DNA from 4 places in the Mesorhizobium newzealandense genome. Region 1 is predicted to be linked to each of the others. Evidence: predicted binding sites of a transcription regulator. Region 1 holds the regulator's gene; each other region holds the start of a gene.
The links. The regulator LexA, encoded in region 1, represses DNA repair genes until DNA is damaged. The targets are predictions, from matches to a motif close to TGTTCNNNNTGTGTTCNG.

Region 2: uvrA (excinuclease ABC subunit UvrA) is a predicted target of LexA. The motif match lies at 2,828-2,845, and genes of this name have one in related genera.
Region 3: ACFSOZ_RS34570 (PA0069 family radical SAM protein) is a predicted target of LexA. The motif match lies at 3,351-3,368, and genes of this name have one in related genera.
Region 4: ACFSOZ_RS05195 (ImuA family protein) is a predicted target of LexA. The motif match lies at 2,605-2,622, and genes of this name have one in related genera.

The regions. Positions count from the first base shown of each region.
Region 1 covers NZ_JBHUGZ010000023.1:276,554-281,688, reverse strand. The annotation lists gene kynU (kynureninase) at 1-823, opposite strand, end outside; gene ACFSOZ_RS31140 (GntR family transcriptional regulator) at 984-1,721, shown strand; gene lexA (transcriptional repressor LexA) at 2,093-2,830, shown strand; gene ACFSOZ_RS31130 (ComEC/Rec2 family competence protein) at 2,824-5,135, opposite strand, start outside.
Region 2 covers NZ_JBHUGZ010000023.1:162,111-167,245, forward strand. The annotation lists gene uvrA (excinuclease ABC subunit UvrA) at 1-2,678, opposite strand, end outside; gene ACFSOZ_RS30470 (hypothetical protein) at 3,373-3,675, opposite strand; gene ACFSOZ_RS30475 (ATP-dependent Clp protease proteolytic subunit) at 3,863-4,468, opposite strand; gene ACFSOZ_RS30480 (SRPBCC family protein) at 4,495-4,995, opposite strand; gene ACFSOZ_RS30485 (ArsR/SmtB family transcription factor) at 5,010-5,135, opposite strand, start outside.
Region 3 covers NZ_JBHUGZ010000030.1:102,523-107,657, forward strand. The annotation lists gene ACFSOZ_RS34550 (F0F1 ATP synthase subunit C) at 1-34, shown strand, start outside; gene ACFSOZ_RS34555 (F0F1 ATP synthase subunit B) at 97-696, shown strand; gene ACFSOZ_RS34560 (F0F1 ATP synthase subunit B) at 707-1,198, shown strand; gene ACFSOZ_RS34565 (ribonuclease HII) at 1,274-1,969, opposite strand; gene ACFSOZ_RS34570 (PA0069 family radical SAM protein) at 2,122-3,276, opposite strand; gene ACFSOZ_RS34575 (glycosyltransferase) at 3,427-3,951, shown strand; gene ACFSOZ_RS34580 (hypothetical protein) at 4,098-5,072, shown strand; gene ACFSOZ_RS34585 (GFA family protein) at 5,080-5,135, opposite strand, start outside.
Region 4 covers NZ_JBHUGZ010000002.1:217,062-222,196, forward strand. The annotation lists gene ACFSOZ_RS05185 (error-prone DNA polymerase) at 1-160, opposite strand, end outside; gene ACFSOZ_RS05190 (DUF6504 family protein) at 157-1,632, opposite strand; gene ACFSOZ_RS05195 (ImuA family protein) at 1,574-2,581, opposite strand; gene ACFSOZ_RS05200 (LysE family translocator) at 2,693-3,325, opposite strand; gene ACFSOZ_RS05205 (metallopeptidase family protein) at 3,462-3,884, shown strand; gene ACFSOZ_RS05210 (TetR/AcrR family transcriptional regulator) at 3,907-4,560, opposite strand; gene ACFSOZ_RS05215 (hypothetical protein) at 4,699-5,135, shown strand, end outside.

The sequences.
Region 1 (5,135 bases):
GGATGCCGGTGCCGGCCGCATAGGCCTGTTCGAAGGCGAACGGCCGCGCATGCCCCCACCAGCCGCTGAGCGGCTGATGGACATCTCCATGGTGGCGCCTTGCGGCATAGATGAAGGCCGGTGAGCCCGGGCCGCCATTGAGGTACTTGTAGGTGCAGCCAATGGCGAAATCGGCATTGGCACCGTCAAGCTCGACCGGCAGCGCTCCGGCGGTGTGGCAGAGGTCCCAGACGATCAGCGCACCGGCCTGATGGGCCCTGCGGGTCAGCGCCGCCATGTCGCGCAACTGACCGGATTTGTAGTTGACGTGGTTGACCAGGATGACGGCGACGCGTTCATCGATCAGCTCCTCAATATCAGGCGCGTCGACTCCCTCAAGCCGCAGCACGGTACCTGGTCGCGTCGAAGCAACGCCTTCGGCCATATAGAGGTCGGTTGGAAAACTGTCGCCCTCGGCGACGATGACCGACCGGTCCGGCCGCATTGTGAGTGCCGCATGCAAGACCTTGTAGATGTTGATCGAGGTTGTATCGCAGACCACCGTCTGGCCGGCTGCGGCACCAATCAGGCGTCCGAGTTGGTCGCCGAGCTCGACCGGCATGTCGAACCAGCCGGCGGTGTTCCAGGCACGGATGAGATCCTGCGCCCATTCCTGCGTCGCGGCCTTCTGGATCTCTTCGAAGACGGCGGGTGAAGCCGCGCCAAGCGAATTGCCGTCGAGGTAGATCACCCCTTCCGGCAAGACGAAACGATCGCGCATGGCACGCAGCGGATCCGCGGCATCCATCGCCGCGATTGCAGCGAGATCGAGAGTGGCATTCATGATCGACTATCCCCGCGCATGAGCGTGCTCGGATGAGCATCAGGTGAAACGGTTGGCCGATCATGGGCAGTCTCTTGGTTGCTGTCAAACATTATATATAATTTACGGAATGAAAGAATTTCATATATAATCATCGCCCAGATAGTATGGATGGACGGCGATGCTGGACGACGAGCACTTCTCGAAGACGGAAGCAGCCTACAGGCTGTTGCGTCGCGATATCCTCACGACCCGTCTGAAGCCCGGCGCGCCGCTCAAGCTCAGCGGGTTGCGCAATAGCTACGGCATTGGCTGGACCCCGTTACGCGAGGCGCTGTCGCGGTTGGAGGCCGAGCGCCTGGTGACCGCCATCAGCAATCGCGGCTTTGCCGTCGCACCAGTCTCGCGCGTCGAGCTGGAAGATCTGTCACGCGCGAGGCTGGTGGTCGAACTGCCGCTGCTCCAGGAATCGATCGAGAAAGGCGGCCGTGAATGGGAGGACGCCGTTGTCGCCGCCCATTACCGGCTGTCGCGCTGCAAGACAGCGGTCGACGACCCGTCCGACGGCGTGGTCGACGAATGGGATGAAAAACACGAGGCTTTCCACGCGGCACTGCTCGGCGCGGCAACATCCCCATGGCTGCTGACCTTCCATTCCACGATCGCGGATCAGTTGCGTCGCCATCACCGTTTTCTAGGCCTTGCACCAACCCTGCGGGCGGTCGCCGGTCTGCAGCACGGTTATGAGGAGGCCGTGACGGCGTTGCGCCAGGCTGTCGCGATCGAACATCACACCGCGCTCATGGAAGCGGCGCTCGATCGCAACATCGAGCGCGCGAAAACCCTGATGATTGCCCACATCGACTACACGTTGCATGTCTATGTCCATGCCTGCGACCGCAGCACAAACAAGCGGTAATGCAACAGGAACAAGCCAAAGCCGACTTCGTCAATTTCTCCGGCGAAGTTGGCATTTTGGCTTCGTTTCGTTCACGGCAGGCCAACCATCGGTGACGTGAACAAAGCCCTCTCGTCAAGCTTCATCTGTAACGGATGCCAAGCCCGATACAGGGTGGGCCACAAGCCATTAACCATAACATTTTCAATCGAACCAAGGCTGTGGCGGTGGCAGACAAGCGTCGAACGCCGCACGCTGCCGCGCGGCAGATGATTTCAGCCGTCTTAACAAATTCATTAAACTTTAAACGGTTGCGGAACACAACTGGAACAGATAGTGTTTGTTCTGGGTTTGTTTTTCCGATTCCGATTTCAGGTAACCTGGGGGCTGCCATGCTGACGCGCAAACAACATGAACTGCTGATGTTCATCCATGAACGCCTCAAGGAGAGCGGTATTCCGCCATCCTTCGATGAGATGAAGGAAGCGCTCGACCTTGCCTCCAAATCCGGCATCCACCGGCTGATCACGGCGCTGGAGGAGCGCGGCTTCATTCGCCGACTGCCCAACCGGGCGCGCGCGCTGGAAGTGCTGCGGCTGCCGGACTCGATCGCGCCTGGCCTCAACGCGGCAAAAAAGTTCTCACCAAGCGTCATTCAGGGCAGTCTTGGGCAAGGCGGACTTGGTCGGCAAATCAAGCCGTCGCCTTCGCGGATGCCTTCTGCCGGCAATGACGACGACGTGGTCTCCGCCGTGTCGATACCGGTGATGGGCCGCATTGCCGCCGGCGTGCCGATCGACGCCATCCAGCACCAGACGCATTCGATCTCGGTGCCGCCGGACATGATCATGGGTGGCGAGCACTACGCCCTGGAGGTCAAGGGCGATTCGATGATCGAGGCCGGCATCTTCGACGGCGACACCGTCATCATCCGTAACGCCGACACAGCGAGCCCGGGCGAGATCATCGTGGCGCTGGTGGATGAAGAGGAAGCGACGCTGAAGCGGTTCCGCCGCAAGGGCGCCTCGATTGCTCTCGAAGCCGCCAACCCGGCCTATGAAACCCGCATTTTTGGACCGGACAGGGTCAAGGTGCAAGGCAAGCTCGTGGGCCTGATCAGGCGCTACTGAGCAGGGCTTGCAACCGGCTTTTCGGGTTTGCGAAAGGGCGGCAGGCCCCTCGCCTCGCGCGAGAATTTGCGTTGCGTGTGCCAGGGCCGGTATGGCCTGTCCACCGCGAAGCTGACCGTTGCCGGCGTGGTCGCCGACTCTCGATCGAAGAAGACGGCGGCGCTGCCCTTGCGGGCCAGTTGCCGTTTGGTGATGACGAGCACCAGGGGATTGTGACAGGGGTCATAGGCCGTCGCGTCATTGATGACAATCAGGTCAGCGAAGCCGCAGGCTTTCCAGGCGTCTTTTCGATCTTCGACATGCGCGATGATCGCACCGGACGGATGCTTGGCGAGACAAACGCCTGATGCGCAGTAGAAAGGCGCTCCGGGCGGTATTCCAGCGGCATCCGCTATGTCGAATTGCCCGTCGCCGTTGTTGAACACCTCCGGCACGACGATGGTTTCGGATGTCAGAGCGCGTTTCCAGTTGTCGACCGTGAATTCGTTCGGACGTGCGCGGCTGACGGCGAGCTCGCCGCCCCCGATCGGCAACGCGACCAGCCTGGCGTCCTCCGAGATCAGCACGTCCGGTGCGCGCGTATCCGAGACGGTCAACAGGCCGGCAAGCGCGAAGGGAAGGGCTGCGAGCCGCAGCCATGTCGTCGCCATGGTTGCAATGACCAAGGCAATCGCCACCAGCAGGACAGACTGCTGCGAAATCAACCCGACGGCGTCGACCGGCGAGCGCTCGGAAATCCATCCGGACATGGCGATCATCGCCGTCAGGCCCTTGCCCATCACATAAAGAAAGGGGCCGTCGGCACCGAACGGCATCGCCAGCGCGCTGAGGACGGCGAAGGGCATGACTACCAGTGACACGATCGGCATGATGGCCAGATTGGCGAACAGGCTGAGCGGCGACACCCGCTGAAAATGCCAGATGGCAAACAGTGCAGTCGCGCCGCCGGCGATGATGGAGGTCATGGCAAGGCCACCAGCCGCCAGCAGGAATTTTTGCGTGAGAAAGCCAGGCAGCGATCGCCGTGGTGGCGGAGGTCTCGTTTTTCCCGCTCGATGATCCGACCAGCCGGCATAGGCGCCGACCAGCGCAGCCGTCGCCGCGAACGACATCTGGAAGCTCGGGCCGACCACCTCATGCGGCGACACCACAATGACGGCGATCGCCGAGATCGCCAGATTGCGCATGGTCAGCGCCGCCCGATCGAACAGCACGGCAATCAGCATCACCGCCAGCATGATGAAGCTGCGCTCCGCGGCAACGACGACGCCCGAGATGACTAGATAGGCGGCGATCGAGAAAAGTGCCGCGGCGGCCGCGTATTTCTTCACCCGCCGACGCGCGGAAAAGTCCGGAAACAGGGCGAAGGCGCCACGCAGCAAGCCCATGATTGTGCCGGCGACCAGCGCCATGTGCAGACCGGAAATGGAGATGATGTGGTAAATGCCGGTACGCCGCATCGCTTCGTTGATGTCATCGGGAATGCCGGCGCGCACGCCGACGATCAGCGCCGCGGCGATCTCGCCCTCGGCACCACCGACACTGCCCCTGATATGGTCGGCGATGGCTTCGCGGGCATTTTCTATCCCCGAGAAAAGGCGGGCCGACAGCGGCATTTCGTTGTCATCGGTGGCGGCCATCTTTGGATTGCCGAGAAAGAACCCGCTGCCGCCGATGCCGGCGAAGTAGCTGTCGAAGGAGAAGTCGTAGCTGTCCGGCCGCACCGGGCCTGTCGGCGGCAACAGCTTGGCGTAGCCGGTGATGAGGGAGCCGGCGGTCATCTCTGCCGGGATCTTTCGCGCCGAAAGCCGAACCCGCTCCGGCGCATAGCGCAATTTCGGCCGGGCGGTCGACGTCACGTCGATGGTCAGCCGAATGCGGCCGCTCTCCATCCGGTCGAGCGAGACCACCCGCCCCGTCAGTTGCGTCGAGATTTCCGAGCCCAGAATCTGCGTTCCCGCCCGCCATGTCTCGACCTTTGCGACGAGCAAGCCCAGCGCACACAACAATGCTGCCATGAAGCACAGATGGGTTTTCGGCCAGGAACGCGAGACAAGCGCACAGAGCGCCGTCAGCGCAACGACCGCGACAGGCTTTGGAAAGTCAGGCTCCGCCGCCAGCGAAAAATAGCCGATCGCCCCGATTGCCAGGCAGACCGGCACCAGCAGAAAGGCCACGCCTCGGTCGAGCTCCAGACCCGCTGCCGTGGCTAGGCTGTGGCGCAGGCGAGGCAGTGATATCGGGCCGATTTGCCGGCGCACGCGCACGATTCTGCCGACTTCGGCAACTGGAACAGCGACCGGGA
Region 2 (5,135 bases), 110 kb from region 1:
AGCAGCTTGGCGACGTCGTGGAAGTGCAGGCCGGTGGTCGGCTCGTCGAGGATGTAGAGCGTCTTGCCGGTCGCCTTGCGCGACAGTTCCTTGGCCAGCTTGATGCGCTGCGCCTCGCCGCCCGACAGCGTCGTCGCCTGCTGGCCGATATGGATGTAGCCGAGGCCGACCTGCTTCAGCGTGTCGAGCTTGTCGCGCACGCCGGGCACGGCGGCGAAGAAATCGACGCCTTCCTCGACCGTCATGTCGAGTACATCGGCGATCGACTTGCCCTTGAACAGCACGTCGAGCGTCTCGCGGTTGTAGCGCTTGCCGTGGCAGACGTCGCAGGTGACGTAGACGTCGGGCAAGAAGTGCATCTCGATCTTGATGACGCCGTCGCCCTGGCAGGCCTCGCAGCGGCCGCCCTTGACGTTGAAGGAGAAACGTCCCGGCTGGTAGCCGCGCGCCTTGGCCTCCGGCAGGCCGGCGAACCAGTCGCGGATCGGCGTGAAGGCGCCGGTGTAGGTGGCGGGGTTGGAACGCGGTGTGCGCCCGATCGGCGACTGGTCGATGTCGATGACCTTGTCGAGGAATTCGAGACCCTCGATGCGGTCGTGGTCGGCCGGATGCTCGCGCGAACCCATGATGCGGCGCGAGGCAGCCTTGAACAGCGTCTCGATCAGGAAGGTCGACTTGCCGCCGCCCGACACGCCGGTGACGGCGGTGAAGGTGCCGAGCGGAATTTCGGCGGTGACGTTCTTCAGATTGTTGCCACGCGCGCCGACGATCTTCAACCGCCGGTTCTTCTTCGCCTCGCGCCGCACGCCGGGCGTTGCCACTTCGAGCGCGCCCGACAGATATTTGCCGGTGATCGAATTGGGATTGGCCATCACCTGCTGCGGCGTGCCCTGGGCGATGATCTCGCCGCCATGGATGCCGGCCGCCGGACCCATGTCGACGACATAGTCGGCATGCAGGATGGCGTCCTCGTCATGCTCGACGACGATCACCGTGTTGCCGATGTCACGCAGGTGCTTCAGCGTGTCGAGCAGGCGTGCATTGTCGCGCTGGTGCAGGCCGATCGACGGCTCGTCGAGCACGTAGAGCACGCCGGTGAGGCCGGAGCCGATCTGCGAGGCCAGCCGAATGCGCTGGCTCTCGCCGCCCGACAGCGTGCCGGAATTGCGCGACAGCGTCAGGTAATCGAGCCCGACATCGTTGAGAAAGCGCAGCCGCTCGCGGATCTCCTTGAGCACGCGCACGGCGATCTCGTTCTGCTTGTCGTTGAGCGACGCCGGCAGGTCGGTGAACCACTGGTCGGCCTTGCGGATGGAAAGCTCGGTGACTTCGCCGATGTGCCTGCCCGCGATTTTCACGGCCAGCGACTCGGGCTTCAGCCGATAGCCCTTGCAGACCGGGCAAGGCGTGGCCGACATGAAGCGCTCAATCTCCTCGCGCATCCAGGCGGATTCAGTCTCCTTCCAGCGGCGCTCGAGATTGGGGATGACGCCTTCAAAGGTCTTAATGGTCTTGTAGGAGCGCAGCCCGTCATCATACTGGAACGTAATCTCGCGCTCGCCGGTGCCGCGCAGGATGGCGTCCTTTGCCTCTTCGGTCAGGTCCTTGAATTTGTCGCCGAGCTTGAAGCCATAGGCCTTGCCCAACGCTTCCAGCGTCTGCGCGTAATAGGGCGAGGTCGATTTCGCCCACGGGCTGACGGCGCCGTCGCGTAGCGAGATGTTTTCGTCCGGCACGATCAAATTGCCGTCGATGGCGCGCTGGCTGCCGAGACCGTCGCAGGTCGGGCAGGCGCCAAACGGGTTGTTGAACGAGAACAGCCTCGGCTCGATCTCGGGAATGGTGAAGCCCGAGACCGGGCACGCGAATTTTTCCGAGAACAGGATGCGCTCATGCGTCTCGTTCTTCGACTTGTTGACCGAATCCTCACCGGTCTGGCTGGCGTCGAGCGGCTTGTCGGCGAACTCGGCCACCGCCAGTCCATCGGCGAGCTTCAGCGCCGTCTCGATGGAGTCGGCAAGCCGGGTGGCGAGATCGCCGCGCACGACGATGCGGTCGACGACGACGTCGAGGTCATGCTTGTACTTCTTGTCCAGCGCCGGCACCTCGGCGATTTCATAGAAGACACCGTCGACCTTGACGCGCTGAAAGCCCTTCTTCTGCAGCTCCAGCAATTCCTTGCGGTATTCGCCTTTGCGGCCGCGCACCATCGGCGCCAGGATGAACAGGCGAGTGCCTTCTTCGACCGCCAGCACACGGTCGACCATTTGGCTGACCGTCTGGCTTTCGATCGGCAGGCCGGTGGCCGGCGAATAGGGGATGCCGACGCGCGCGAACAGAAGCCGCATGTAGTCGTAGATCTCGGTGACGGTGCCGACCGTCGAACGCGGATTCTTCGAGGTCGTCTTCTGCTCGATGGAAATGGCAGGCGACAGTCCGTCGATCTGGTCGACGTCCGGCTTCTGCATCATTTCGAGGAATTGCCGCGCATAAGCCGACAGGCTTTCGACGTAGCGACGCTGGCCTTCGGCATAGATGGTGTCGAAGGCAAGCGACGATTTGCCGGAACCAGACAGGCCGGTCATGACGATCAGGCTGTCACGCGGCAGGTCGAGATCGACATTCTTCAGATTGTGTTCGCGCGCCCCGCGAATGGAAAGATATTTATGGTCGGCCATCGCCGGTCGCCGCCTCAGAATCTGGAATTTCCTGGAATGGCGGGTTTTCCCGGCCATCCCCTATGTAGGTATTATTGCCGCCACGTCGAGAGACGCCACAATTCCCGACAAAAGCGTTTAACCGTCTTTCGCGTGAACGGGCAAGCGGAAAGAACAAAGGCCGAACACGCTCCTGACAAAGCTGTGCAAAAACTGACGTGGACGTAACCTCCCTGCGATCACATTTTTCGGTAACCGGCTATTGATGGTTGACGCCACCGACTCAGGGGCGCAGTCTCCGGGAGTCAAACGAAGCCGGCCGTCTTTCGATGGCCTCGCCGCCAGAGGCGGCCTGCGAGACGCCGCAGGCATCCGCGATTTGTGCTTCGGGACGACAACGTCGCAACGGACAAGGGAGTGGAGCCATGACGCCACCGGATCGTCCCCTCGGGTTCCAGTTGTCACTGGAGCCGAGGCAGGCATAAGTGCCAGGGTTTAGCGTTTTCGCCACCCGACAAACCGTGACCTGCCATACCCCACAAAAATCAGAGACTGCTAGTCGGATCGACGGCTGAACGCCGCGAGGCATCCGAAATCAAACGCCGGCAGTACACTCCCGGCAAAATTGGATTTGAGATCCAAAAAAGCCCCGTCCGTTTGCGCAAAGCACGGCGGGGCTGTTTTTATGTGCGGCGCGGTACACAGCCACGCAGTATCAATTACGTGGCGGCTTGATTGCGCCGGCGCCGACATCAACGGTGATGCTGCCGGAAATCCTGACATCCGTGTTGCCGATCTTGAACTGGCCGTTGCCGTTGCTGGGGAATGCGTCGTCGGGTTCGGGCTCGGGAGCCGGCTTCGCGATACGATAGTCGCCGGTCACGCCGGGCAGGGCGCCTTTCTGCGCCGTCGGCGATCTGTCGTCGGCAAAGGCCGTGCCGCTCATCAGGCCGGCAACAGCGACCGCGATAACGGCGATGACCCGGTGCAATGTTCTGGATGGATGCGTGTCGGTCATCGCCAAGTTATAGTGACGTGCCGCCAATGGGACCAGACCGGCATCGTCAAATCTTCGACAGCAGGCAGGAATCCGATCTCGCCTAAAGCGCATCGCGACTAATTTCAGGCGATGCGCATTAGGTGTCTGTTTCTATGCATGACGTTCTCCCAAAACCGAGGCCACTTTTGGGCGACATGCATTGGCCTCACGCGGCCTGTTTGCGCGTATCGAAAACGTGGTCGACAATGCCCCAGGCCTGGGCCTCGCGGGCCGTCATGAAGTGGTCGCGGTCCAATGTGCGTTCGACCTCTTCATAGGTGCGTCCGCAATGCTGCGCATAGAGTTCGGCCATCTGCCGCTTTGTCCGGCCGATGCGCTCGGCATGGCGCTGGATGTCGGAGGCCTGGCCCTGGAAGCCGCCCAGCGGCTGGTGCAGCAGAATGGTGGCGTTCGGCAGGGAGATGCGACGTCCCGGCGTGCCGGCCATCAGCAGGAACGAGGCCATCGAGGCGGCAAACCCCATGCAAACGGTCGACACTGGGCAGCTGATGTATTGCATGGTGTCGTAGATGGCGAAGCCGCTGGTCACCACGCCGCCGGGCGAGTTGATGTAGAGCGAGATCTCCTTGTCGGGATTGTCCGATTCCAGCGACAGCAGCTGGGCGCAGACCAGCGCCGAGATGTCGTCGTTGATCTCACCGTTGATGAAGACGATGCGCTCGCGCAGCAGCCGCGAGAAAATGTCGAAGGCGCGTTCGCCACGGCTCGATTGCTCGATCACCATCGGCACCAGATTGGCAAGGCCACTCATTGTCTGTCTCCGTAGCTGTTGTTCGCTCAGGCCGCACGCAGCAAAAGGCGAGGCGTGTTCGCGGCGATTGGCTTTCGCGGCCTGTTTGCGCCGAGCGAAAGTCGGCAGCCGGCGCCAGCCATGGCGACGGCGGGCATCGCCGTTCGGGCAAAGCCGCCATGGACGATGCGCAGATGCGTGCCGCCCGAGACGGTGCGGGCGAGCGTGAAGGTGACGGTGCTGTCGAGCGGGTCTTGCCGCGCGGCATCGCCTGGTTGCGGCCGCTCTCGCCAGGAATAGCGCAACAGCCGTTCGGGTTCGGCGTCGAGGATTTCACATTCGATCGCTGCCTCCAGCCCGGCAAAGGCAAAACGGCTGCCTGTCTCAGGCTTGATGTCGTTCGGCATCATCCAGGCGGCGAGCAGCTCCGGCACGGTCAGCGCCCGCCACACCTTTTCCGGCGGTTCCGGCAGGTCACACTCAAACTCGATCGCATCCTCGATCGCATCAGGTGCTGCCTCGGAGTCCGCGTGGCTTTGCTCTGTCATTGATCCCAGGTTCTTCATTGATCCATGTCCTTCAAAACCGCCTTCAGCCTTTCGATGCGCTCCGGCCAGAACGACCGGTAGCGTTCGATCCAGGAAAGCAAGGGGGCAAGCCCCTGCGGATCGGCGCTGTAATAGGCGTT
Region 3 (5,135 bases), on a different contig from region 1:
GCTTCTCATCGCGCTTCTGGCCCTGTTCGGCTGAGCATTGGGAAGATTGGACAGGCCGGCCGCGCAAGCGGCAGGCCTGAATTTCGGGGATAGTCCATGTTCGTGACATCTGCCTTCGCGCAAGAGTCCGCACCTGCAGCCGACACCAGCCACACTGCGACGGAAGGCGACACGCATTCCGGCACCGGCGTGCCTGCCGAAGCGCACGGCACGTTTCCGCCATTCGATCCGGCGACGTTCCCGTCGCAGCTTCTGTGGCTGGCGATCACTTTCGGGCTGTTCTACCTCTTCCTGAAGCGGGTTGTGATGCCGCGCGTCGGGGGCATCATCGATGTCCGCAACGATCGCATCACGCAGGACCTCGATCAGGCAGCCAAGTTGAAGGGCGAGGCCGACGCCGCTGTTGCTGCCTACGAGCAGGAACTGGCGGAAGCCAAGACCAAGGCCAACGCGATCGGCCAGCAGGCCAACGATGCGGCCAAGGCCGAAGCCGAGACCGTACGCAAGAAGATCGAGGCAGCCCTCGACGAGAAGCTTGGCGAGGCCGAAGCCCGCATTTCTTCCATCAAGGCCAATGCCATGAAGGAAGTCGACAGCATCGCCGAGGACACCGCTTCGGCAATCGTCGAGGCACTGGTCGGTGGCAAGGCCAGCAAGGCCGAGATCGCGGCCGCGGTCAAATCCGTGGCCCGGTGAGGAGCGCATCATGGATTACACATCTCTCGCGACGCTCTGGGCCACGATAGCCCTCTTCATCTTCCTTGGTGTTGCCGTCTACATCAAGGTGCCGGGCATGATCGCCAAGGCGCTCGACGCCCGCGCCGACAGGATCAGCAATGAGCTGGATGAAGCGCGCCGGCTGCGCGAGGAGGCCCAGCAATTGCTCGGCCAGTATCAGAAGAAGCGCAAGGAAGCCGAGCAGGAGGCCGCCGACATCGTCGCCGCTGCCAAGCGCGAGGCAGACATGCTTGCCGCAGATGCGCACAAGAAGACCGAGGACTATGTTACCAGGCGCACCGCGCTTGCCGAACAGAAGATCGGCCAAGCCGAACGTGATGCCATCAGCGAAGTCCGCGCCAGCGCCGTCGACATCGCGGTCGAGGCTGCGCGCACGCTGCTCGCCGGCAAGATCGACGCCAAGGCGGGTGCTGACCTGTTCAAGGCGTCGCTGGTGGATGTGAAGTCCAAGCTCAACTGAGCCTGTTGCATCGAGCCCAGAAACGGAGCCGCCCGGGAAACCTGGCGGCTTTTTTGTTGCGGGCAAACCATCCGATCAATCCAGGCCGGCAAGGCTCTCCTCTTCCGCCACTTCCGTCCCGCCAAGCCTGAACGGCGCGAAGGACACGCGGTGCAGTCGCGCCACCGGGCCGTGCACTTCGATTGCCGTGCGATGGCGGGCCGTGGCGTAGCCCATGTGGACCTCGAAGCCGTAGCGATCGTGATGGTTGCCGCAGCCGCACATCATGCGGTCGCGCATCACCTTGGCGACGATCGAGGCGGCGGCGATCGATTGCGAGCGCTGGTCGCCCTTGATCATCGCGCGGCCGGCGCAAGGCAGCCCCGGCGGCACGTCGCGCCCGTCGGCCAGCGCGAGCTTTGGCTGAACCGACAAGCCGACCACCGCACGGCGCATCGCCTCGAGGCTGGCCTTGAGGATGTTGCTGCCGTCGATTCCCTCGGCGCTTATGGATGCCATCGAAACACCCAGCGCGGAGCCGAGAATTCGCACGAACAGCGCTTCGCGTTGCAGGTGGCTGAGGCGTTTGGAATCGTCGAGCCCATCCGGAATGTTGGCGGGGTCGAGCACCACTGCCGCGGCGACCACCGGCCCGGCCAGGGGACCACGGCCAGCCTCGTCCATTCCGGCCACCGGCCACAGACCATCGGCCATCGCCTTCGTCTCGAAGGAGAAGTCGGGTTTCTCGATGATCTCAAAGAGAAGCGGAGAATCGGAACGCGCGCGAGCCATGTTGCGGCGAGGTTCGCATCGGCTCCGATTCTCCGCAAGTCCCTCCGGGTCGGGTGGGGCGCCGGACCGGGAGGGCACCGTCTGCAGGCCGGGGCAGGCCGGACGGGATTCTTGTGCTGCGCCAGATCAAACCGCCGCAGGGAGCTGCATTTTCAAAGCAGCGTCAGTTGCACCTGGTCTTTTCCGGCGGCAACGAACTGGTCGGTCCGAAGCGTGCGCCGTTCGACATTGAGGCCGAGCCGCTTGGCGGTGATCTCGAAGCGCCGGCCGATCTGCCAGGCGTAGGGACCGGCGCCCTTCATGCGCTTGCCCCATTCCGAATCGTAGTCCTTGCCGTCGCGCATCGAGCGGATCAGCGACATCACGTGACGGTAGCGGTCGGGATAATGACGCAGCAGCCAGTCCTTGAAGATCGGACTGACCTCCAGCGGCAGGCGCAGTATGACATAACCCGCCTCGCGTGCGCCGGCGGCGCGCGCCGAATCCAGGATGCGTTCCATCTCCTGGTCGGTCAGGCCGGGGATGATCGGCGCAACCATGACCGAAGCCGGAATGCCGGCATCCGACAGCTGTCTGATGGCCTCCAGCCGCTTGGTCGGCGTCGAGGCACGGGGCTCCATCGTTCTGGCCAGCATGCGATCGAGCGTCGTCACCGACAGCGCCACCTTGGCCAGCCCGCGCTCGGCCATGCGCGACAGGATATCGATGTCGCGCGTCACCAAAGCCGACTTGGTGACGATGCCGACCGGATGGCCGCGCGCTTCCAGCACTTCGAGGATCTCGCGCATGATCCGGTATTGTTTCTCGATCGGCTGGTAGGGATCGGTGTTGGTGCCGATGGCGATGGTGCGCGGCTGGTAACCGTCCTTCGACAGTTCCTTGTCGAGCAAGCGCGCCGCATCCGGCTTGGCGAACAGCTTCGATTCGAAATCGAGACCCGGCGACAGTCCCATGAAACTGTGCGTCGGCCGCGCGAAGCAATAGACACAGCCATGCTCGCAGCCACGATACGGGTTGATCGAACGGTCGAAGGAGATGTCGGGCGATTCGTTGCGGGTGATGATGGTGCGCGGCTTCTCGACCTGCACCTCGGTCTTGAAGGGCGGCAGTTCCTCCAGCGAATTCCAGCCGTCATCGAAGACATGCCGGCTGACCGGCTCGAACCGGCCGGACGGATTGATGCCCGCCGACCTGCCGCGATTGCGGTCCGGACGGACACGCATGCCACTCTGCTCGATCATCGCATTGGCCATCTCGGCTCTTCCTGCCCCGAAAGCTGCAATGTCGGCGCGCACGATCTGTTCCATCTTCGCCCGCTCCCAAGGACTGTCCATGTTGTGTCGAATCGTTCTGTTCATGAAATTATTCCTATTTAGTCGATGAGAACAAAGCAAGAACTTTTTGTGGTGCATTGCAAAAACTGGCGCTGCGTCCGGCTTTCCGCTATTCGGCTAATGATGCTCAGTGTTCTGATCGAAACCCGCAATGACGAGGAGGGCCTAGCCCGTACGCTCGCCTCGCTGATTGGCGGCGCGGTCGAGGGCGTGGTACGTGACGTCATCGTCTGCGACACGGGTTCCACCGACCAGACGCATCGTGTTGCCGAGCATGCCGGCTGTCAGTGCGTGACCGGCGGTATCGCTGTCGGCATCCGCCAGGCCAAGGGCGACTGGCTGCTGCTTCTGGAGCCGGGCGCGCGGCTGGTCGAAGGCTGGATCGACGCGGTCGTTGCCCACACGGCGAGGCAGACCATGGCGGCGCGATTTTCGCGGGCGCGCGGCAGCCGGACACCGTTCCTGGCCCGGATCTTTTCGGGAAACCGCGCCTTGGCTGACGGGTTGGTGATTCGCAAGCATCAGGCCGCGGCAGCGGCCAAGAGTGCCGGAAGCGCCGAGGCCATCGCACGCGGCCTTGCGACAAAGCGGCTCGACGCCGAAATCTGGGTGGCGCCGCCGAGGCAAGAGCAACGCTCACCGAAGTGAGTTTTTGCAGCTGCTCTGTCCATTGTGCATTGCACAAAATCTGACACGGGGTTAGCTTCCCGTTCAGGCGGGTGAATTGGGTTTGGGTCATGCCGAGGGGTGAGCACCGATGCGGCATCGGTGTCGCCCTCATAGCCGAGGACCCAATGAACCTTTCAACCCCCGACAAATCCGGCACGGCCAGTCTCGAGGCTATTGCGCGCAACGGCAGCCTGCTGCGGCGCATCGCCGTGCGCATTCCGACCTATCTGACGGACCTGCGCGAAAACCCCGCCTGGCTACCGATGTTCATGCTGGCGCGGACAATGCCTGGGCGTCGGATGCATTGGCTCGGCGCAAAACGCGCCCGTCCTGCCGACAATGCGGGGGATACGATGTTTGCCGGCGTCGACCGCGAAGCAGTGGTCGAAGCGCTGCGTTCCGACGGGCTGTTTTCAGGCCTGGCCCTGCCGCCGGCGATCCACGAAGAGATCTCGAATTTCGCTGGGCGTACGCCTTGCTTCGGCAATTTCGACCGCCGTCTCGAATTCATGCCGGGTGAACATGCCGAGGCCGAGAAGCGCTTTGGCCGCTCGCTGCTCAGCGGGCATTTTTTCGAGCGCATCCTCGACTGCCAGGCGGCACTCGCCATCCAGCGCGATCCGCTGCTTCTCGACATCGCCGCGCACTATCTCGGCGGCCAGGCGAAGCTGATCACGACGCGCGTCTGGTGGAGTTTCCCGACCGGTGCGGCTTCGGACGCCGACAAGAACCTTGCCTCGCTCGGCAAGTATCATTTCGACCTCGACGACTGGCGCATGCTGAAATTCTTCTTCTATCTCAAGCCGGTCGACGCCGACACCGGTCCGCATGTCTATGTCCGGGGCAGCCACAAGCGCCGCAGCCTCAAGCACCAGCTCACCCTACTGGTCGGCCATCCTGCGCAAGAGGTTCTGGATGTCTATGGCGAGCAGAGCCCGGTGACGCTGACGGGCGACGCCGGCCTCGGCTTCGTCGAGGATCCCTTCGGCTTCCACATGGGCACCGTGCCGGCGCGTACGCCGCGGCTGATGATGGAAGTCGGCTTCGGCGTGTCGCCGCCGTCACGCCGACGCTTTCATGGCGAGCCGGTCATCCGTTGAGAGCTGGCTACTCGAAGCTCATCTCGACAGGCATCCAGCGAGCGCGGCGTCTGGCTTGGCGCT
Region 4 (5,135 bases), on a different contig from region 1:
CCACGCCGGCCACCGTGTTGCGGTCGGCAAGCCCGATCGCCGAGAAGCCCATCAGCTTGGCCGCGACCACCAGCTCCTCCGGCTTGGAGGCGCCGCGCAGGAAGGAGAAATTCGACTGGATGCCGAATTCTGCATAGGGAATGACGGTCAGCGCGTTCATGCGAAAACCCCATGCATGAACCAGCGCGGCGGGATTTGGGCGCCGCCATAAAGACCTTGCCGGTAGAGCCAGTAGCGGCGGCCGTCGGCATCCTCGATGCGGTAATAGTCGCGCGTCGATGCCGCCTCGTCGCTCGCGGCCTCGCACCACCATTCCGCGGCGATGCGTTCCGGCCCCTCGGCACGCGTCACCCGGTAGAGCGCGCGGCGCCAGCGGAAGTTCAGCGGCGGTCCCTCCGGCATTTCGGTGGCCGGCACCTCGATGGGTTCGGGCGAATGGAAGAGCCGGATCGGCCGTTCCGGCGGGAAGATGGTCGTCGGCGCCTGCATCCTGTCCGGCTTCTTCGGCGGCGTGGTCCGGCGCGGGGCCTCGGTGAAGGGGATCGTGGCGACGGCGCGCTCCGGCAGATGGCTTTCCACAGCGACCGGCTGCAGGACCGCGCCCTCGCCGAGCCGGGCGCGGATGCGGTCGGCGAACAGCGCGATATCGGCGCCGTCGTCGGTCACTTCGCCGGCAAGGTCGGCCTGCTGCATGTCGAAGGCGGCGGCCGTCAGCACCGAGAGCCGCACCAGATCGAAGCCATAACCGGCATCGATATCCTGCTCGAGCGCGGCCAGCCTTTCATGGAACAATTTCTGGATCAGCGAGGGTTCGCGCATCGGCCGCGAGGTGCCGATGGCAATGCGGCTGACGGCGCCGTCGACGCGAAACAAAAGCAGCGCCAGCGTCCTGGCACCCTCGCCGCGGCGCTCGAGGTCGGTCTTCAATGCCGTCGCCAGCATGCCGACCAGCCGTTCGATGTCCTCGGTCAGGGTGACGGGCTCGCTGAGATGACGTTCGACCGAAAGCGGCGCGACGGGAAGACGTGGCGAGACCGCCTCGTCGAGACGGCCAAGCGCCTGGTCGAGGCGCAACAGCAGCGAGGCGCCGAAGCGGCGGGCGAGCGGCGCGCGCGGTGCCGCCATGACGGCGCCCGCCGTGCGCAGGCCGACGCTTTCCAGACTGGTGCGGGTCGCCGGTTCGATGCGCAGTGCTGCCAAAGGCAAGGGCGCGAGCAGCGCTTCCTCCTCGCCGCCGGCGACGATGCGGTCGCCGGAAAACCGCGCCGCCGCCCAGGCCGCGCCCGGTGTCGCGGCAAGCCCGGCGCGGACATCGAACCCCTGATGGAAGAAGCGCGACAGGATGTCGTCCAGCATGGCGCGTTCGCCGCCGAAAAGATGGGTGCAGCCGGTGACGTCGAGAAACAGGCCGTCCGTTGCGTCCAGCGCCACCAGCGGGGTGTAGCGGTCGCACCAGTCGGCAAGGCCTTCGAGCAGGCGGCGGTCGGCCTGCGGATCGGCTTCGACGATGTCGATCGAGGGATGCATGGCGCGCGCATCGGCGATGCCCATGTCGCGCTTCAGGTGCAGCGACTCAGCCCGCTCGTCGAGGGCCGAGATGCGCTGCGCGTTCCCACGGCGATGGCTGATCACCAGCGGCAGGTGATCCGACGGCCGGGAACGCCAGGACCGCCCCAGACGCTGCCGCAGGATCCTTTCCACTGCCAGATAGGGAAACCACAGGGACAGGATTCTTTGCTCTTTCCTCGCCCCTTCTTTCATCGAATCCGCGTTCATCGGGGTTCCACTCCAGTGTGAATTGTCCAGGCAGGGCCGTGCGGCTCTTGCCGATGGTGATGGTGAAGGCCGGGCGGCCGATCGAGCCGGCGAGCGGCCCGGCTATGGTGTCGCGCGGCACCGCCGGCGCCGACGCGACAATGAGACGAACCGGTGCCGCCGTCGGTTCGGGCCCGGCGGCCTGCCGCAGCAGAAACACCGGCCGGCCGGCACTCTGCGCGCGGGCATGCAGCCGGCGCGTGGCGGTCAGGTCGAGCCGCTGCGGATTGCCACGAATCTCGAGGATGACGGCAGCGAGCGCCGTCATCCTTGCAGCCTCCTCGGCGACCCACAGCGCATCGACAAGTTTTGGCGCCTCGGAAAACAGCAATTGCTCCGGTTCGATGCCGAACGAGGCATGAAGTCCCCTGGCATAGGGAAAGCCTGCCTCGCGGAAAATCTCCGATGTGCCGATCCACAGCACCGGCAGCCCTTGTGCCCGCTTGAGGATCAGGCTTGTCAGCGACAAAGCGAAGCCGGCGACGGCTCCGGCATCGCGGGTTTCAATGCCATGGATTTCGCTCAAGGCGGCTTTCGGCAGGCCGCCGCTCAGGGCGGCATCGAGCCGCTCGACGCCGGTGGGCAGGAACGCATCCGGCAACGCCGCGGCAACGCCGCGCCGGATGATGGTGAGATCGGCGCTGACATCGGCATCAGGGGTCGCACCGACCGGCGCCTGCAGGCGCTCGGGCAGCGTTCCCTCGATCTTCGCGATCTGGCGGCGCAGGGCAAAAACAGTCTCCCGCGCCACGGCGGTCATCGCCATGACGGTCAGCTTCCACTCACAATTGTTCCTGTTATGTTCCTATAGATTCCAGAGAGGACCCCAAGAGTCAAGCAGAGTCATGGGGAATTTATTCCTCTACAGTCGCTTGATCTAGCGCTGACCGCCGAAGGCCAGTCGTGCCGCAAGCCCTGCAAAGACGGTTCCCAGCAGAATCTGCGGCGCCCGCCGAAACCGCGTCCGCCTCGACAAGGCCGCACCGATCCGGCTTGCGGTCAGGATGACCAAGCCATTGACCACCAGCCCGATCAGGTTGAGCACGGTGGCCAGCACCAGGATCTGCGCCGCCACCGAACCGGCCTGCGGCTGCACGAACTGCGGGAACAGCGCCAGCACGAACAGCGCCATCTTCGGGTTGAGCAGATTGGTCAACAATCCCTGCCGGAAGATGCGGCCTTGCGAGTAGCGCGGCAGGCCAGCGACCGGTGCAAGCGCTGTTCCATCGGAGCGGAACGCCTTCCAGGCGAGATAGGCGAGGTAGGCCGCTCCGGCATAGCGGACGATGTCGAAAGCGATGGGCGCGGCAAGGAACAGTTGCGACAGGCCGAAGGCGGCGGCCAGCGCATGGCAATAGGTGCCGGTGGCGATGCCGGCATAGGTCGCAAGGCCCGAGGCGCGCCCCTGGCTGGCGCTGCGGGATGCGATCAACAGCATGTCCGGCCCCGGCGTCGCGGTCAGAGCGAGGCAAGCAATGGCGAAAAGTCCAATGATGGAAAGGTCCGGCATGAGAACTCCTGTTACATGGCCGGAACTGACCCCTACGCGATTCCTCCGCGGCGGCAAAGCACCCGAAGCCGGAATTGCCGGCATCATTTGCCGATTCCGGTGCGAAAGCCTATATGCCGGGATCAAAGGACAAAGCATGGCCCGCATCTACAAGACCCGCACCTGGCACGACGAACTCTCGCCCTCGATGGAGGAAATGGAGTTCCTGGCGCTGGAGGCTTACGCGCATCTGCCGGAGGATTTTCGCAAGCTGACCGGCGAGATCGTCATCCAGATCGCCGAATTCCCGACCGACGAAATCATGGACGACCTGTCGCTGGAAACGCCGTTCGACCTGCTCGGCCTGTTCGAGGGACGCGGCATCGCCGAACGCTGGAATCCGCAGACCGGCGAGGGTCCGAACCGCATCACGCTCTACCGCCGCGCCATCCTCGACTACTGGTCCGAGAACGAGGAGACGCTTGGCGACATCGTCACCCACGTGCTGATCCACGAGATCGGCCACCATTTTGGTCTGTCGGATGATGATATGGAGAAGATCGAAGAGGCGGCTGAATAAAACTAATTCCTACGTCGGGTCATCATTTCCCAATGAGTGTCACGAAATGCTTTAATACGTTCTGCGCAGTCTGCTCTTCAGTATGTCCGGCCACTGCCCATTGCGCAAAGTGTCCATCAATGTACATGCGTGCGAGCCCGTAGACGAGCGCCCTCGCGGCAATCTGGGTCTCTGCTATGTCGTCTGACCGGAGCATGTTTCGTCGCTGCGCTTCTGCCATCGACCCTTCCATTAGCGAACGTACCGCTTCGTTATCGTGACGCAGCGACTCCGAACTATCCCAATCAATAAGACTGCGTGTCGAGATGATCTGGAAATGGGTGGGGTTTCGAATTGCCCAGCGCAAATAGGCGATGCCAACAGCGGCAAAGCGCTCAATCGGGTCGTCCGTCGCAAGGTTCTCGACTGCATTCGTAATCTCCGAGCGGAATCGGCTCATTGCCTGCTCTGCGACAGCCGTCATCAATGCGGTCTTGTTGCTGAAGTGGCGGAATGGCGCGCCGGGGGAAACGCCGGCACGCTTCGCGGCTTCGCGCACGCTCACATTGTCGGGGCCGCCTTCCTCAACGAGTTGAACCGCGGCATCGATCAGCGTGTCGCGCAAATTGCCATGGTGGTAGCTGGAGCGGCCAGGCGTCTTGGCTTTTGCCATCTCTTTCCCTTCGTTCTGCTTCACGCGTCTCTAGCATGATTTCGCCACTTATGTAATCATTGTTTACTTCTCCGAAGAGGGCATGTAAGCAGTGATTACAGGTGGGATCGGAACAGGCCTGCGGTCTTCGCGGTTCCCGAATTCCCAGATGAGGAGACGAACATGCTTGCCAGAACCGCCGAACCCCGCCGTCCGCAATCGGTCATTTCGCTTCAGAGTCCAGCCGAAGAACCTCAGCACGAGGAGAATTTCGTGATTGCTCAGTCGAGCGCGGCTGTGCCCAGCGTCACGCTTTATCGGCTTGCCTCCGTCGCAGGGATGGGAAGCGCGCTTATTCTTCTGGTCAACGCGGCTAAACGCAGCTCGCTCATCGCGACCACCGATCTGACGCAACTTCTCGCACCAGTCGCCGAGATATTGGCGCTTGGTCTTGTCGTAGGCTTGTTTCTTGCGTTTGGCCGGCGCGCGGGCTTGTTCGGCACTATCGCGTTTGTCAGCAACTTCGTTGCATTGGCAAGCTTGGTAGGCGTGGAAGTGGTGATCAATCTCATATTTTCGAAACTTCCGCTGACGACCATCATCGACCTGCGAGCCGGGCC